Regions from separate parts of the Serratia sp. UGAL515B_01 genome, predicted to be linked through region 1. Evidence: predicted binding sites of a transcription regulator. Region 1 holds the regulator's gene; each other region holds the start of a gene.
What was found. The regulator CRP, encoded in region 1, controls carbon source genes, mostly activating them, when cyclic AMP is high. The targets are predictions, from matches to a motif close to ATGTGANNNNNNTCACAT.
Positions count from the first base shown of each region.

Region 2: cdd (cytidine deaminase) is a predicted target of CRP. The motif match lies at 4,359-4,376, and genes of this name have one in related genera.
Region 3: OK023_RS05370 (ABC-F family ATPase) is a predicted target of CRP. The motif match lies at 4,314-4,331, and genes of this name have one in related genera.

Region 1 is NZ_CP109901.1:3,574,935-3,581,218, forward strand. Features, by position in the region: gene OK023_RS16205 (MFS transporter) at 1-369, opposite strand, end outside; gene OK023_RS16210 (LysR substrate-binding domain-containing protein) at 560-1,468, shown strand; gene OK023_RS16215 (OsmC family protein) at 1,471-1,878, opposite strand; gene crp (cAMP-activated global transcriptional regulator CRP) at 2,258-2,890, shown strand; gene OK023_RS16225 (YccS/YhfK family putative transporter) at 2,949-5,024, shown strand; gene OK023_RS16230 (aspartate aminotransferase family protein) at 5,093-6,284, opposite strand, start outside.
Region 2 is NZ_CP109901.1:1,170,188-1,176,471, reverse strand. Features, by position in the region: gene metG (methionine--tRNA ligase) at 1-980, shown strand, start outside; gene OK023_RS05480 (alpha/beta hydrolase family protein) at 1,430-2,653, shown strand; gene OK023_RS05475 (CidA/LrgA family protein) at 3,192-3,596, shown strand; gene OK023_RS05470 (CidB/LrgB family autolysis modulator) at 3,596-4,291, shown strand; gene cdd (cytidine deaminase) at 4,506-5,390, shown strand; gene OK023_RS05460 (NAD-dependent malic enzyme) at 5,580-6,284, shown strand, end outside.
Region 3 is NZ_CP109901.1:1,141,475-1,147,758, forward strand. Features, by position in the region: gene OK023_RS05335 (response regulator transcription factor) at 1-534, opposite strand, end outside; gene OK023_RS05340 (cytochrome b/b6 domain-containing protein) at 686-1,297, shown strand; gene OK023_RS05345 (molybdopterin-dependent oxidoreductase) at 1,308-2,096, shown strand; gene OK023_RS05350 (pentapeptide MXKDX repeat protein) at 2,205-2,570, shown strand; gene OK023_RS05355 (DUF1471 domain-containing protein) at 2,693-2,941, shown strand; gene OK023_RS05360 (hypothetical protein) at 3,038-3,214, opposite strand; gene OK023_RS05365 (helix-turn-helix domain-containing protein) at 3,572-4,033, opposite strand; gene OK023_RS05370 (ABC-F family ATPase) at 4,358-5,950, shown strand; gene moeB (molybdopterin-synthase adenylyltransferase MoeB) at 5,988-6,284, opposite strand, start outside.

The DNA.
Region 1 (6,284 bases):
ACTCGCCACCACAGCTTTAGCGCACGAGCAGGGATAGCCGGAGTGGCCTATACCGGAAAGGAAACGAAACGTTACCAGTAGCCCCAAGCCGAATCCCAAGATGCCGAAGCACAGCGCAAATCCGCCGAGCAATAGTAATGAGCTACACAGTACTTTCTTGAATCCAAAACGGTCATTGAGCCAACCAGCCGGTATCTGGAACAATGAGTAGGCCAAGAAGAACATACCGGTAATATACCCCAACTGTTCAGCCTGCAAATTGAACTCACGTTCGATAGGCAACAGCGCGAACCCCATTACGGTTTTATCAATGTAAACTACGACATAACCCACAAACAGCAAAAAAATCATTAGTGAACGATTTTTCATCGCTGATATTCCTTTAAGTTATCGCTAAGGTCCCACATCATGGCGGGCTTATGTTGATAGTGTGATCGACATCACTTATAACTTTAAATAACAATCACTTATATCAATCCCGTGGAATCTATAGGCTTTTTATTAACTGCATAAGATACAATTTTTTAATTGATGATGACTTTTGCTGATAGGGGTAGAAATGGGGTATTTACCAAAGTTGCAGCAACTGAAGGTTTTCCAGCAAGTGATCCGCAGCGGTAGTATTCGCGCTGCGGCGCGCACGCTTGGGCAATCTCAACCGGCAGTCAGTCGCACTATCCGCGAATTGGAGCAAGTGTTAGAAACCCAGTTAATCATTAGAAGTAACCAAGGGATGACATTGACCGAAACAGGCCGCACCTTCTCTCTACGGATGCAGTTGATTCTGGAAGAACTGCAGCGTGCCGCCGATGAGATAAAACAGTTGAACCAGCATTCACAGGGCAGCGTTGCTGTTGGATGCTCTTCTTTGCTGGCACTCACGGTACTCCCGGCACTGGTAGAGGAATTTAAACAACCGTTTCCACAGGCCAATCTGCTCATCCGTGAAGCCCAGATTTCTACATTGCTACCAGCATTACGTGAGGGGCGGCTGGATTTTGCCGTCGGCACTTTCAGCGCTGAACTCCCGTTGCAGGATTTAGTGCGCGAACCGCTATTCAACGCTTCATTTTGCATTATTGCACGCCAAGGACACCCCCTGATGCAGGCGACATCAATGGATGAACTCCGTGAAGCAAAACTCGTATTACCGGAAACCGACATGGGGTATTACCAACAACTACAATCGATACTCGGCACTTTCTACCAACAGTTGCCCCATACGCCTATACGTACAGATTCAGTGGCATGCGGGCTGAATATGGTCTTGGAAGCGGGCTATCTGGCGATAGTCGCTCGAGCAATGGCGACACCGCTCTATTTACAGCACCGACTGGTGACATTACCTATCGACAATCTGCCGCAAGCACAGTATTGCGTGCTGTACTCGCAAAAATCGCCGCTAACCATTACGGCGCGGCAATTTCTGGATTTATTACGCGTTCACTGCCAGCGCTATCGATGGTAGGCTCAGGCAATTTCACAGATTTCAAAAGTATGGGTAACGCTAGCGGCTTTGTTCAGCATCAGCGCTACAGAGCAGTATTTCTCTGCGGAAAGATTAACCGCTCGTTCAACAATATTATCGGTCAGCCCGTTACCGGTCACAATAAAGTGCAGGTTGATATGGGTAAACAGACGAGGAGCTTCTTCACGACGTTCTGAGGTCAGTTTTACCTCACAATTAACAATATCGTTACGGCCTTTTTGGAGAATTGACACCACATCAATGGCACTGCACGCCCCAACGGACATTAACACCATCTCCATTGGGCTTGGTGCTTTATCCCCCGCGTTACCATCCATCAACACCTGATGACCAGAAGCTGACTCCCCCAAAAAAGTCAGCCCCTCAACCCATTTCACTCTTGCCTGCATTTTGTACTCTCCGGTTAACTTCTGAAAACAAAGTAAGCTTTCGCATAGAAACTGACAACGGAACCTGATGCTAGTCATGCTGAAGCGAGACAATACAAGACACTCGCCTCACTCTGTGCTACAAACAAAGTCGCAATAACTCTTTCCAGGTGTTCGATTTTCAGGGAACTGCCAAAGGAAAGGTTCCTATATTGGTATGTTAACAGAATGTAGCTTGCAGCACTCCGCGCAAGTCAATATGCTAGAACACAAGCATATTTCTATAACATGCCTCAAACCTGTTGATAGCCACTAATAAAAAACCAGGCTATAGGCACGTTTACAGGGAACTCTGACCCCTGTGATACAAGGCAGCGATAACAACAGAGGATAACAGCGAATGGTTCTCGGCAAACCGCAAACAGACCCGACTCTTGAATGGTTCCTGTCTCATTGCCATATCCACAAATATCCATCAAAGAGTACGCTGATTCACCAAGGTGAAAAGGCCGAAACGCTTTACTACATCGTAAAAGGCTCCGTCGCGGTGCTGATTAAAGATGAAGAAGGCAAAGAGATGATTCTGTCTTACCTTAACCAAGGGGATTTCATCGGCGAGCTAGGATTATTTGAAGAAGGCCAAGAGCGTAGTGCTTGGGTAAGAGCAAAAACGGCTTGTGAAGTAGCTGAAATTTCTTACAAAAAATTCCGCCAACTGATCCAGGTTAATCCGGATATTCTGATGCGTCTTTCCGCACAGATGGCAAGCCGTCTACAAGTCACCTCAGAGAAAGTGGGTAACCTCGCTTTCCTTGACGTCACTGGGCGCATCGCGCAAACATTGTTGAATCTGGCAAAACAACCCGATGCCATGACTCATCCTGATGGTATGCAGATCAAGATCACCCGCCAAGAAATTGGCCAAATCGTCGGTTGCTCGCGTGAAACCGTCGGTCGTATTCTGAAAATGCTCGAAGATCAAAACCTGATTTCCGCTCACGGCAAAACCATTGTCGTATACGGCACTCGTTAATCCTTGAAAACACGGCGCAGGAACATGCGTCGTGTCTCTACCTGCAGAATGGCAAACCATGTGGCGTCGCCTGATTTATCACCCTGAAGTCAATTATGCGCTGCGGCAAACGCTGGTACTTTGCCTGCCAGTGGCTTTTGGTTTGCTGATTGGAAACCTGCAATTGGGGTTGCTGTTCTCTCTGGTTCCCGCCTGTTGCAACATCGCCGGGCTGGATACTCCCCACAAACGCTTTTTCAAGCGTCTAGTCGTTGGCGGCCTATTGTTCGCCTTCAGTAGTTTATTGCTGCAACAGACTCTGCTGTGGCATGTTCCGTTACCCTTGCTAATGTTGGGGATGGCATTGTTATTTGGCGTCAGTGGTGAAATCAGTCCACTGCACGCCCGTTTGTTGCCCGCAGCAATGGTCGCGGCCATTTTCTCACTCAGCACGGCAGGCAGCGTCCCTATATGGCATAACCCCTTGCTATATATCGTAGGCACAGCGTGGTACGGGTTATTTACCTGGTTCTGGTTCAAGCTATGGAAAGAACAACCGATGCGTGAATCTCTGAGCCAACTTTTTACGCAGTTAGCCGATTATTTTGAAGCGAAATACTCATTGCTGACTCAACACATCGATCCGGAAACCGCCCTTCCCCCTTTATTAAAACGCCAACAACAAGTGATGGATCTCATCAACCTGTTGTACCAACAACTCAATTTCTTGCCCCATGCCAGCAACCTTGAGCAAAAGCGTTTAGAAAACATATTTCAGGTCGCGCTCGATCTGCAGGAACACATTACCGTCAGCCTGCATCAGCCAGAAGAGGTACAAAAACTGGTGGAGCAGAGTCAGGCCGAAGCGATTATCCGCCGCAACGCGCAAGTTATCGCAACGCGCCTGCGCGAAGTGGCCGACGATATTCTTTATCATCGCCGCTCACAGCGTTTTGCTATGAAAAACGAGTTGGCCGCATTAGAAAAAGTGGCTACACAGCATGCCGATAATCCGGTTGGCCAATTCTGCTATTACCACTTCAGCCGGATCGCACGTCTGCTACGAACCCAGCGCCCACTCTATCGCCGTAACATTATGATCAATCAGTCGCGATTACCCTTCTGGCCCGCGGTGGTGGGCTATCTTTCGCTAAAATCCAATGCGTTGCGTAACGCTGCCCGGTTGGGGGTTATACTCGCCGTCGGCTGCAATCTGGGGATGATATTCAACCTGCCCAAACCTTATTGGATTTTGCTGACCATTATGCTGGTCAGCCAGAACGGTTACAACGCGACAAGGGTGAGGATCCAGCACCGTGCGCTTGGTACTGTGATTGGATTAGTGATTGCCTCAGGGTTGCTGCAGTTGCAACTGCCAGAGCTGGCAACGCTCTGCGTTATGCTGGCAATCACTCTCGCGGCCTATCTGGTTTTGCGTAAAAACTACGGGTTGGCAGTGATAGGCTTTACCATCACCGCCGTCTACACGTTGCAAATATTGGCTCTCAACGGCACCGATTTCCTGATACCCCGGCTAATAGATACGCTTATCGGCTGCGTACTGGTATTTGGCGGAACGATCTGGCTGTGGCCACAATGGCAAAGTGGACTACTGCGTAAAAACGCGCATCAGGCGCTGGAATATGACCAGACAGCATTACGCATGTTATTGGAAGAACAGGAACCCAACCCCATCAAATTAGCCTATACGCGGATGCAGGTTAATCAGGCTCACAACACCCTATTCACCTCTCTCAATCAGGCCATGCAGGAACCCGGGTTTAAATCAGATTATCTGACAGATATGCGGTTATGGATCACACACAACCAGTTTATTGTCGAACATCTGAATGCAATGACCATTCTGGCACGCGAGCACTATATGCTGACGCCAAAACTGGCGGAAGAATATCTGCAAAGCTGTGAGATTGCGCTGCAAAGCTGCCAACAGCGCTTGGAGTATGACGGGCCGAATATCAGCAACAGCATCATGCAGTTACCTGCCCTGCACCCGGATATGCCAATAACCGAAATGGAGCGCCACCTGCGGCGCATTCTTTCACATCTTGGCGTAATGCATACCATTTCTTCACTGGCGTGGCGCCAACGCCCACACCATGGGATTTGGCTTAAGCGCAAACTGCGTGACAGCTGATCTACTCGTCAGACTTCAAGCCGCCTAGGTATTCTTGGCCCGTCCATGAGCCTGAGCACGCAGAAAGATTAGGCGTGAATCACATCCTGCACGGCCAGTTCAAACAGTGCCATACCCTCTTCAATATCTTTCAACTCTACCACCAGCGAAGGAGCAAAGCGGATCACATTTGGCCCGGCGTTAAGGATCATCAAACCACGCGCGGCGGCGGCGGTCAGGAAATCACGTGCTTTACCATGATATTCCGCTTTTAACTCTGCACCAATAAGCAACCCCAAGCCGCGAATATCGCTGAAAATACCGTGTTTTTTGTCTATTTTCTGTAAAGCCTGGACAAATAACCCGTGCCGCTGCTCGATGCCGCTTAACACTTCCGGCGTATTGATAACATCCAATGCAGCCTCTGCCACCGCACAAGCCAGCGGGTTTCCCCCATAGGTCGTACCATGAGTACCTACCTGCATTACCGAGGCGACCTCTTCGGTAGTCAGCATTGCACTCACTGGAAATCCCCCTCCCAGTGCTTTGGCTGTGGTCAGAATGTCTGGCGTAACGCCAAAATGCATATAGCTAAACAGCTTACCGCTACGGCCCATACCGCTTTGTACTTCATCAAATATCAGCAGAGCCTGGTGTTGATTACACAAGTCACGCACGCCTTTGAGGAAAGCCATCTCAGCGACGGTGATCCCTCCTTCCCCCTGTATCGGCTCCATGACGACGGCACAAGTGTGATCGTCCATTACAGCCTTGACGGCTGCGAGATCGTTAAAGGGAACATGAACAATATCAGCAGGTTTAGGCCCAAAGCCATCAGAGTATTTCGGCTGTCCCCCCACCGAAACGGTGAACAGGGTACGACCATGGAACGCATTGTTAAAGGCAATGATTTTGGTTTTGTAAGGGCTGTGACGAGTGATAGCATAATGACGCGCCAATTTGAATGCGGCTTCATTAGCTTCAGCCCCTGAGTTGGCAAAAAACACGCGGTCAGCAAAGGTGGCTGCAATCAGTTTGGTGGCCAAACGCAATGCAGGCTCATTGGTGAACACATTGCTGGTATGCCATAAGGTTTCACCCTGCTGCTTTAACGCTTTCACCAAGGCTGGATGACAGTGCCCCAGTGCCGTCACCGCAATACCGCCAGAAAAATCGATATACTCCTTCCCTTGCTGATCCCATACACGGCTGCCCTTGCCCTCTACCGGCACAAACTGAGCGGGGGCATAGACAGGTAGAATAACCTGGTCGAAGGTACTG
Region 2 (6,284 bases), 1.8 Mb from region 1:
TTGACGCAGATTGCCTAAGGTATTACTACGCCGCCAAACTTTCTTCACGTATAGACGACATCGATCTGAATTTGGAAGACTTTGTACAGCGTGTTAATGCCGACATCGTCAACAAAGTAGTGAACCTGGCTTCCCGCAACGCGGGCTTTATCAACAAACGCTTTGCCGGGAAACTGGCCGATCGCCTGGCTGACCCTGCGTTGTACCAGACATTTACCGATGCTGCTGTCAGTATTACCGAGGCCTATGCCAACCGTGAAACCAGCCGTGCAATCCGTGAAATCATGACGCTGGCGGACCTGGCCAACCGTTACGTGGATGAGCAAGCTCCATGGGTGGTAGCAAAAGAAGAAGGCCGTGATGCAGATCTGCAGGCAATTTGTTCCATGGGTATTAACCTGTTCCGCGTGTTGATGACTTATCTGAAACCTGTGTTGCCTTCGTTGACTGAACGTGCCGAAGCATTCCTAAACTGTGAGTTGAACTGGGATGGTATCCAGCAACCATTGTTGGGCCATCAGGTTAGCGCCTTCAAAGCGCTATTCAACCGTATCGATCTCGATAAGGTGAATGATATGGTTAACGCATCAAAAGAGGATATGACGGCCAGCAAAGCAGTCAGTGGCCCGCTGGCAGACACACCGATACAGGAAACCATTGCCTACGATGATTTTGCCAAGGTAGACATGCGTATTGCGTTGATCAAAAGTGCTGAATTCGTGGAAGGTTCAGATAAGCTGCTGAAACTTCAGTTGGATCTGGGTGGCGAAACACGACAGATCTTCTCAGGTATCCGCTCTGCCTATCCGGAGCCTTCACTGCTGGAAGGTCGCTTGACGATCATGGTGGCCAATCTGGCACCACGCAAAATGCGCTTTGGCGTTTCTGAAGGAATGGTGATGGCTGCTGGTCCGGGAGGAAAGGAGATCTTCTTACTGAGCCCAGACAGCGGTGCACAGCCAGGGATGCAGGTCAAATAAACGCTTCAGTTAGCACCTGCCTACAACTTGAATGAACTTGGGTATATATCTCACTAGTAACGGGCCTCGCAATGAGGCCTATTTCCTTTATGGCAACCCGTTAAGCGCAGAATAACAACGTTTTTGCCTACACAAAATGTAAAATAATAAGCAACAAAATCCACTCTTTCAAAACATGCCTATAATGGATGTACTTTAAGCCAGTCTGTTTTCTTACAGAGATGTTTATCATTTTATACTCCAAATCATTCGAGTTGCATGACAAAAGCGCAATACATTTTTGAACAGCACCTATGTTGGCTGCGAAGGAATGAAACCCAAACGTGGGCAGCGTCACGCAGTAAACTCCAGAGTCACCAGGAACATAACTATGTGACTGAGCTTGCTGAGTGCAGCCAATACGCTGGCAACTTGAAGTATGGGGAGTATATCCACATAAGGTAAAAGCTATGGCATATTTCTATAAAACTCTGGGTTCGCTGTTATTTTCCTTTTTCTTGTTGTTTTCTATATCGCCATCTAAGGCAGAAGAAACAACACCGACAGAAGTCGTCTCAGGTGTAAAATTCGAATTGATAGATCGTTGGGATCAAGCAAAACTCAACCAGATCCTGCAAAAAGAGATCCCACAGTTTGCTGGCGTCTCGGTAGAATATTCGCCAGCGACCAATGGAGTTCGGCTTTATCGGATAACCTATCCCTCGGTAATACCTGAACGCGGTAATAAACCCACCATTGCTACAGGTTTGCTGGCAATCCCCGATGTCGACGAAAAAACCTTTCCCATGGTCTCCTACCAACATGGTACGGTCTATGGCAAACAGCAAGTTCCCTCTTTCCCTGAACAATCACCAGAAACAGCGTTGATGATTGCCCAATTTGCCGGACAGGGTTATATCGTTATCGGGGCAGACTATTTCGGCATGGGGGAGTCAACCGAACCTGAAGGCTATATGGTAAAAGGCAGTCATCAACAGGCCAGCTACGATATGCTGGTAGCCAGTAAGGCTGTGCTTAGCCATATGCAAATTACCGCGCCAAAATTATTTCTGGCGGGATGGTCGCAAGGAGGATTTGTCACTATGGCTTTTCTAGAAAAACTGGAAAAGAGTCATGTCACGGTAGATGCGGCAGTGACGGCCAGTGCACCAGCCGATGTTTTCATGGCGTTAAACGGTTTCCTCAACTTCCCACGCGCCAATGATGCAGACTGGGTTCCAACGCTATTTATCCTCTCCGCGTTTTCTTTCGAGCACTATTACGGCATTCCTGGTTTGGCACGTTCGGTAATTAACGATGAGTATTACGATGTTTCGCGCAAGGCCTATGAAAAACAGCCTTTCAACATAGCGGATATTCCTACCGACCTCCATAAGCTGGTACGAAAAGATTATTTTGATCCTCAGTTTTTTGCCGCTTCCGCCTACGGTAGATTGATTGCCGACACACAGGCTTATCGCTGGGTGATCAAAAGCCCTGTGGTCAATTACTACGGTGAAGACGATGAAGCGATCAGTGTAGGCTTGGGCAAATTACCGATGACCTATCAACAGGCAATGGGTAATGGCAACACAGAGGTAAAGGCGGTGTCTACGGGCAAGACCACGCATCGTGGCACGTTTGCCACTGCCGTACCACAGTGGAAGAGACTGTTTGACGCCGACAGCAAATAACGCTTTCGACGCGAGATTGCCAGCTTGCAGGCAAAACGGATAAATAATTCTGTTTTACTCAGAGGCTATAGCCATAGCCTCTGACTGCTGACAAAGTCTTTTTCAACTTTCGGTGTATCAATCACCAGCAAGATAGCGGCATTATCTGAAACCACAATGGATGGCATTGGCAGGGCTCAAGGCAGAGCCCTACATCCTCACCTACGCTTAAACATACCCTGTCCGCAGCGTAGATACCCGCGCGGCATCAACGTTGTTGGGCGTTCCGGCTACGACAGACTTCCCTGTTAGTCTAGCTTCAACCAACCTTTCTTGGTCGGTTACTCCTAGCAACGCTGTCGTGCTCGACAGCCCATGACGCGCTAAACGTCAACACCATCGGTGAGCGACGGTGTTGACACAATTGAAGCCACCAAACGCAGACACAATGCATAGGCAAAAAAACATGGTTGGCATGCCCCTAATTCATGATGCGTTTTGTGGCATAGATCACAATTTAATTGTATGATGAATGTGTCAAGCTGAACAGGAAATGATCATGGGTAAGCTATTTACAGTGTGCTGGAAATATATCAGAGCGATTGCGCTGATCTACCTCAGTCTGTTTATTGGCAATACTGTTGCAGCACTGCTGCCGATTGCTATCCCTGGCAGTATTATCGGCATGATAGTGCTGTTTGCACTGCTCTCTTCACAACTCCTGCCCGCCAAATGGGTCAAACCCGGATGCCAATTGTTTATCCGCTACATGGTTTTGCTGTTTGTGCCGATTGGCGTAGGTGTGATGAAGTATTACGATCAGATTGTTGATGACCTGGCACCGTTAGTCGTGTCTTGCCTGATCAGTACGTTGATGGTGTTTGTAGTCGTTGGTTACTCCTCACATTATTTTCACCGTGAGCGTCCTGTTGTCGACAAAACCAACAGTCCGGAGGAAAAATAATGATCCAGACTATCTGGTGGTCACTCCCACTAACATTGTTGGTTTTCTTCGCAGCACAAAAGCTGGCTCAACGGTTGAATACGCCATTACTAAACCCTTTATTAGTTTCAATGGCGGTGATTATCCCTCTCCTATTACTGACCGGTACACCTTACGAGAACTACTTTCAGGGCAGCAAAATCCTGAACCAGCTACTACAACCCGCGGTTGTCGCCCTCGCTTTTCCGCTTTATGAGCAGATGCATCAGATACGTGCACGCTGGAAGTCTATCATTACCGTCTGTTTTATTGGCAGCATGACCGCCATGATCAGTGGGGGAGCTTTGGCACTGTTAATGGGAGCAAAACCTGATATTGCAGCATCAATTATGCCTAAATCTGTGACAACACCGATCGCGATGGCGGTAGCAGAATCGATCGGAGGCATTCCGGCAATTAGCGCAGTTTGCGTCATTTTTGTCGGTATTCTGGGCGCAGCTTTCGGCCATTCGCTACTCAACCTACTGAAGGTCAATACCAAATCTTCACGAGGTTTGGCAATAGGAACTGCATCCCACGCGCTCGGAACCGCAAGAAGTGCAGAGATAGATTATCAGGAGGGAGCGTTTAGCTCACTGGCTCTGGTTATCTGCGGGATCATGACATCGCTGATCGCTCCCTTCCTGTTCCCAATATTGCTGCTATTGTTTGGCTGATAACATTCGGTTCAAATCTGTCTTACTTCGCTAAACGTTAATTTTTATTGCATGTATTTCATCAATAAATAGATATAAATCACACTTTATTATCAGCAGGCTGCCTAGAATGCTGAGCTGTGTCCCGCCGTTGCCCATACTGCCATCGCAGACACACAGGACTGGGACGATTCAGAAGCACAGCCTAACCTGTTAACTTGTGGAGAGACTTTTTATGCACCCGCGCTTTCACGCTGCCTATAGCGAATTGCCAGCAACCTTGCAATCTGTCCTGAAACCTTATCTGGATGCACCTGATTTCCAGGCTGTGCTTGAGGCCAAGCAGGTGGAAACGATCAAACAATGCTGTGGGTTGGATAACGATACTCTGGCCTTTTCCCTGTTACCTTTGGCGGCAGCCTGCTCATCAACACCTATTTCTCATTTCCATGTCGGTGCCATTGCCCATGGTATCAGCGGCAATCTCTATTTTGGCGCCAATATGGAATTCAGCGGCGCGCCACTGCAGCAAACGGTGCATGCTGAACAGTGTGCAGTTACCCATGCCTGGTTGCGCGGCGAGGCTAAATTAGTTTCTGTCACCGTCAACTACACACCCTGTGGCCACTGCCGCCAGTTTATGAACGAACTTAACAGTGGTACAGAACTGCTGATCAACATGCCGACAAGAACACAAGCCAAGCTTGGGGATTACCTCCCCTACTCCTTCGGACCGAAAGATCTAAAAATCAACCAACTGCTGATGGATCCGGTCGATCATGGTTTCGAAATGATACTGGAAGATGAATTAGCCAAAGCAGCCCTAGAGGCTGCAAACCACTGCCATGCTCCCTATAGCAATGCCCATAGCGGCGTGGCATTGGAAGGCGAAGATGGAAAGGTTTACGCTGGTCGCTATGCAGAGAACGCCGCGTTCAACCCGAGCCTTCCCCCACTGCAGGCTGCACTGGTTCTGATGAATATCTCTGGTGGTGATTGTCAAAAAATCCGCCGTGCTGTGCTGGTTGAAGCTCAGGATGCTATTCTGACCCAGTGGGATGCCACGCAGGCTACGCTTAACGCCTTGGGCTGTAAGAATATTCAACGGATCACGTTCTGACCCTTAAAGCGGAGCCGCAGTGCTCCTCTATCTCGATACTTACTCGCAAATACTTTCCTGTGTGCCAGACCTCCTAACTTTCATCTCATGATTGGCAAACAATTGCTGTATATATTCTCTTAATGTTTTAGGATCTGCCGTTCTGCCTGTCTTTATAAAAATTAGCCGATAAGTTTAAGAGTAAAATTGATGGAACTTGAATACGAAAGCAAACGCCCGCTGTACATTCCTTATGCAGGCCCGATTCTGCTGGAATTCCCGCTTTTGAACAAAGGCAGCGCCTTCACAGAAGAAGAACGCAGCCAATTCAACCTGCACGGACTGCTGCCTGAGGCCGTGGAAACGATTGAAGAACAGGTAGAACGCGCATACCGCCAATATCAGGATTTCAAGAACGACAATGACAAGCACATCTACCTGCGTAATATTCAGGACACCAACGAAACCCTGTTCTATCGCATGCTGGAGTCACACCTGAGTGAGATGATGCCCATCATCTACACACCAACTGTTGGCGAAGCCTGCGAGCATTTTTCTGATATTTATCGCCGGGCACGCGGATTATTCATCTCCTACCCGAACCGCGATCACATCGACGATATGCTGCAGAATGCGACAAAGCAGAACGTTAAGGTGATTGTAGTAACAGACGGCGAACGTATTCTTGGCCTGGGTGACCAAGGTATCGGTGGTATGGGGATCCCTATTGGCAAGCTCTCACTTTATACCGCTTGTGGCGGCATCAGCCCAGCCTACACATTGCCGGTGGTTCTGGATGTTGGAACCAACAACCCACAACGCCTGAACGATCCGCTCTACATGGGCTGGCGTCATGCACGTATTTCAGGCGATGAATACCACGCCTTTGTGGATGAATTTATTCAGGCTGTAAAA
Region 3 (6,284 bases), 1.8 Mb from region 1:
AACCTTACCAGGGTGACGTGCAAAAAAGTAGAGTAGATCAAACTCTCGTGGTGTGAGTTCTACGGGGTGTTGGTTTAGAAAAACTTCACGCGCGATAGGATCGATGGTCAGCCCATCAAAATTTAATGTTCCTGCGTCCATACGCAGGTTACGCGTCATCGCTTCTTGGCGTCTGAACAGCGCTTTGACCCGTGCGACCAGCTCAAGCATAGAGAAAGGTTTGGCAAGATAATCGTCAGCACCTAATTCAAGGCCCAATACCCGATGAATTTCGCTGGATCGGGCACTGGTGATGATGATCGGCGTATAACGTGCCATGCTGCGGGCGCGGCGGCATATCTCAAGGCCATCAATGCCCGGTAACATCAGATCGAGTATCAACGCATCCCATCCACCCTGTTCCAGCATTGCCATGCCAAGCTCCCCATCGGCAGCGTGACTGATGTCGTATCCTTCATCGCGAAGATGTAGCTGCAAGAGTTCAGCGATATTACTGTCGTCCTCAACGATCAAGATTCGTTTTGCCATGTTCATTATTCCCACCGCGATTGACTGGCCTTGCTTAAGTCTACACAACCCCTACCTGCCGAGTTATCACATTTTATTTAACTTTGCGTGAGGCCTTCGGGAACTGATTGCACTAATACTTGAAGGGTGCAAATTATTATGGTCAAGGAGAGAAGTGATGAGCATGTCCATGACGCCAGAAAAATCGGTAGTGATTCATCCGCTTTGGCTCAGGATCACACACTGGTTAAATGCCCTGGCCATGTTGATCATGGTGACCAGTGGTTGGCGTATTTATAACGCTTCACCCCTGTTTAACTTTAGATTTATGAACGAACTCACGCTCGGTGGATGGTTGGGTGGCGCATTGCAATGGCACTTTGCGGGGATGTGGTTGTTTGGTATCAATGGCCTGCTCTATCTGTTGGTCAATCTGTGCAGTGGCCGCTTTAAACGCAAATTTTGGCCCCTTAGCCCGCGACAGTTTTTTGCCGATATGTGGGCGGCGTTGCGTGGCAAATTACAACATGCTGATTTACGTCATTACAACATGGTGCAACGGGGTATGTATCTGTTCGTCATTGTCGCCAGCATCATGATGGTTGTTTCCGGCCTGGTGATGTGGAAGTCAGTGCAATTTCCGCTGCTGCGTACTCTGCTGGGGGGCTATGAAACTGCGCGTTATATCCACTTTTTTGCCATGACGGCTTTGGTTGGATTTGTGGCGATACATTTAATCATGGTGGCCTTGGTGCCGAGGACTTTGCTTGCCATGTTGCGTGGTCGATGAGGAGACGTTGATGAAATCGGAAAAGCAACCCATAAGTCTGAGCGAAAGCCAGGATATCGTGAAGGAAGCACAGCGTTTGCTTGCTAGCCAACTGGCATCCTCATCACGCCGCCGCTTTTTACGCAATGGCTTGACATTAGGCGGGATCACCATGCTCACCGGTTGTGATCTGAGTGACAACACCCATGTGGAGCAGGCATTGAACCGTATTTCACGCTTTAACGATCGGGTACAAGGCTGGCTATTCAATGCCGATCATTTGGCGCCCGTATACCCGGAATCAATGATCACTCGGCCTTTCCCGTTCAACGCATTTTATAGTGAGGAGGAGGCACCCGATATCAATGGTGATGATTATAGGTTGGAGGTGGCAGGGTTAGTGTTGCATAAGCAGCCCTGGACGCTAGCACAATTACACCAAATGACCCAGATCAGTCAGGTTACACGCCATATCTGCGTTGAGGGCTGGAGTGCAATCGGTAAATGGGGGGGCGTACCGTTTGCTGCTTTCCTGCGAGCTATTGGTGCAGATCTGAATGCCCGTTATATCAGTTTCAGGTGTGCTGATGATTATTACACTAGTATTGATATGGCCACTGCACTGCATCCGCAAACCATTATGGCACTGACTTACGACGGACAAATTCTACCGCGTAAGTATGGTTACCCAATGAAGCTGCGTATGCCGACCAAGCTTGGCTACAAGAATCCGAAACATATTCAAGCCATCGAGGTGACTAATCATTTCTCCGGCGGTTACTGGGAAGACCAAGGTTATAACTGGTTCGGCGGCAGTTAACTGCTGTTGAACAATATCAGGCTGTGTCCCTTAATAGAATCGTGATGGCGAATTAAGGGACAGAGCTTACGGCACGCTTAGTGCCTTTCAATAAGAGAAGGAAAAACCATGAAAAAGTTATTTGCAATGATGATGTGTAGTGCTCTGATGTTGGGTGTTACAGGAGCCCATGCGGCAGACAGCATGAGCCAAGACGCGATGAAAAAAGACGATATGGGGCAAATGTCCCATGAGGGGATGGCCAAAGATGGCATGAAAAAAGATCACATGGGCAAGGATGCAATGAAGCATGACGGTATGGATAAAAAGCACATGGGCAAGGATGCAATGAAGCATGACGGTATGGATAAAGAGCACATGGGTAAGGATGCGATGAAACATGACGGTATGGATAAAGAGCACATGGGTAAGGATGCGATGAAACATGACGGCATGAAGAAAGACTCGATGGCTAAAGATAGCATGAGTCAATAATCAGGCGTTATCACCAATAGTAATCACTTTTTGTGATTATCAAAACTAGGCTGTGTTCCTCAATTGCCCGTTGTGCCACCTCAGGCTCAATTAAGGGATAGAGCCTAATAAGAGAGGTTATCATGAAAAATATCATGTTATTCTTAGTGCTTACTTGCGCCACAAATGCAGCTTTTGCCGCAACGCCAGTGACAGCTGCGGCGGCTCAAGGGCTACAAAAAATCGGGGCAGTCTCATCTCAAGCAACAACATTGGATGATTTTGAACGCATGATTGTGGCAGATGCTCAACGTCATGGAGCCACTGCTTACCGTATTACTTCGGTTACTGTTAATAACCAGGTTTATGGCACAGCAGAATTGTACAAATAATCAGAGAGTAGGGCATGTGGGACAAAATACGGTGTGAAAAGGGCAGGGGGTGTTCCCCCGCCCTTTGATTTTGTCATTATCTATACTTGTTATATTTCACGTTTCTGGGTGTTGACTGTATTCGTTATTTGGCCTGGTGCTAGCCCCTTCAGTTCTGCCTGCTGGCAGGTTTGCCAGAGCAAGGCCGGAGCCGATGGCATGAATGGCGAGTGAACCACTTTCGATAACGCCGGTAGCTGCCTTGCTAAGAGACCGAAGGCGTTTCAGGTGCATATTGGCACCGAAGACAGAATCAGCAAAGGATGAAAGGTCAGACTGACGGGCTCCCAGATTAACGTCCCGAGTGCATTCTAAAATCAAATGTTAAAATTGAAACATGAGGGGATGCCTGAGGTTACTGAACGGTAATGATTTAATGCCAATTAAAAGCGGCGCCTCAATTTACGCGGGGTATATACTATCGCCAACCAGACTAATACCCTCACTTTTCCAATCAAGGCTCGCTATTACCAAACCAGATCGAAAATAAAAGGCGGGAAGCTAAAGTCTATTGCGACCTTCACCCTCGAGTACAATTAAGTCAGTTTTCTAGTATGGGGTAATGAGGGTCAGTAGCTTGGATTCTTCAGCTTATTGCCCCTGGCCGGTCCAAACTGCACAGTTTTCGTCCAAACACTTGCGGTTGTAGAGTAAGTGTAAGCCTGGTGAACCATGGCGATAACCGAGCAAGGGAATAATGCTTGGTGTTTTTTGGCTAGTTGCATCTTGCCGCGCACTGCGGCGATAGACAGCGGGTGTTTTACCAAACTGCTTTTTAAATGCCCGTGAAAATGAAGGCTGGGAATCAAAGCGGAACTGCAGAGCTATGTCTAGAATGGAACGTTGGGAAGCACGTAGCGCGTGTGCTGCTTTCGACAGGCGGCGTTCACGAATGTAGCTGCCAAGAGCATAGCCGGTCGTGCTGCGAAACATACGTTGTAGGTGCCATTTGGAGTAACCTGACTTCGCCGCCACATTATCCAGCAGCAACGGCTGCTCAAGGTGTATCTCGATCCAGTCCAGCAAGTCATGAATGATATTGGTGCGATCCATTGTTTGAATTCTCCGGCAGTTGCGTCATTCAGTTTACAATAAATGGAGTGATAATAATCCAAGAATGTTCTTTGATAATAGGCTTGTATGGCAGGTTACGCAAGCGTTAACTTGGTTAGCTGAGGTCTTAAATAGACAGAGTAAAAACGTAACTTTAGTGCTTTTATGCTGACCGGGGAAGATCAGAGTGTGGCTGTCGAGTTGGCACCAATTAGGTATTTTACGATTGTTTAAAAAACAACCAAAAATCTCTGCGATCTCTTACTGCCGTTATGGCATAATGCGCGCCAAATCACATTCCTAACGAAATTAAGAGCGAGCGCTGTGTTAAGCACTAACAACATTACTATGCAGTTCGGCAGTAAGCCGCTGTTTGAAAACATCTCAGTCAAGTTTGGTGGCGGTAACCGCTATGGTTTGATCGGCGCTAACGGCTGCGGTAAATCTACCTTTATGAAAATTCTGGGTGGCGATCTGGTACCGAGTGCCGGTAACGTCTTCCTGGATCCTAACGAGCGTTTGGGTAAATTGCGTCAGGATCAGTTTGCCTTTGAACAGTTCAGCGTGCTCGACACGGTGATCATGGGCCATACCGAGCTATGGGCGGTGAAGGAAGAGCGCGATCGCATCTATGCTTTGGCAGAGATGAGCGAAGAGGACGGCTATAAAGTGGCCGATCTTGAGGTTGCTTATGGCGAGATGGACGGTTATACCGCAGAAGCTCGTGCCGGTGAACTGCTGCTTGGTGTTGGCATCCCGGTAGAACAGCACTATGGCCCGATGAGCGAGATCGCACCCGGCTTCAAACTGCGTGTTCTGTTGGCACAGGCGCTGTTCTCCGATCCTGAAATTCTGCTGCTCGACGAACCGACTAACAACCTGGACATCGATACCATCCGCTGGTTGGAACAGGTACTGAACGAACGTAACAGTACTATGATTATCATTTCGCACGACCGTCACTTCCTCAATATGGTCTGTACTCATATGGCGGATCTGGACTACGGCGAACTGCGAGTGTATCCGGGTAACTATGACGAGTATATGACGGCTGCAACCCAGGCGCGTGAGCGTCTGATGGCTGATAACGCCAAGAAGAAAGCTCAGATCAACGAACTCCAGTCCTTCGTCAGCCGTTTTAGCGCCAACGCGTCTAAATCCAAGCAGGCGACTTCACGCGCCCGTCAGATCGACAAGATCCAATTGGAAGAGGTGAAAGCCTCTAGCCGTCAGAACCCGTTCATCCGTTTTGAACAGGACAAGAAACTGTTCCGCAACGCTCTTGAAGTTGAAGCGCTTACCAAAGGTTTCGATAGTGGTCCACTGTTCAGCAAGCTCAACCTGATGGTTGAAGTTGGCGAAAAAATCGCTATTTTGGGTGCCAACGGTATCGGTAAATCAACGTTACTGAAAACATTGGTGGGTGACCTGGAGCCAGATAACGGCAGCGTCAAATGGTCTGAAAACGCCAAGATCGGCTATTACGCACAAGATCACGAATATGAGTTCGATGATACGCTGACCGTTTTCGACTGGATGAGCCAGTGGAAGCAGGAAAAAGACGATGAGCAGGCAGTTCGCAGCGTCTTAGGGCGTTTGTTATTCAGCCAAGACGATATTAAAAAACGCGTTAAAGTGCTCTCTGGTGGTGAGAAAGGCCGTATGCTGTTCGGTAAACTGATGATGCAGCGTCCAAATATTCTGATTATGGATGAGCCAACCAACCACATGGATATGGAATCCATCGAGTCGTTGAACATGGCATTGGAAATGTACGAAGGGACGCTGATCTTTGTTTCTCATGACCGTGAATTTGTCAGTTCATTGGCGACTCGCATTTTGGAGATCACCCCGAACAAAGTGATCGACTTTACTGGCAACTACGAAGACTACCTGCGTAGCCAGGGTATTCAATGATCCTCAGGCCCTCTCCCATGTGGGGAGGGCCGGTATCTCATCGCGTTAGCGTATCAATGTCCTTCGGGAATGGGCCTTGGTGAGAGAGGGCAGGTTTGCTACACACTTCACAGTGTGCATCTTTCGGCAGTTTCATTTCGCGAAACTGCATGCTCATGGCATCAAACATCAGCAGTTTACCCACCAGCGGTTGGCCATAATCGGTCAGTAATTTAATGGCTTCGATTGCCTGCAGACTGCCAATAGTACCGACCAACGGTGCCATTACGCCAGCTTCGACACAGGTAAGCGTATTCTCACCGAACAGCCTGCTCAAACATCGATAACAGGGTTC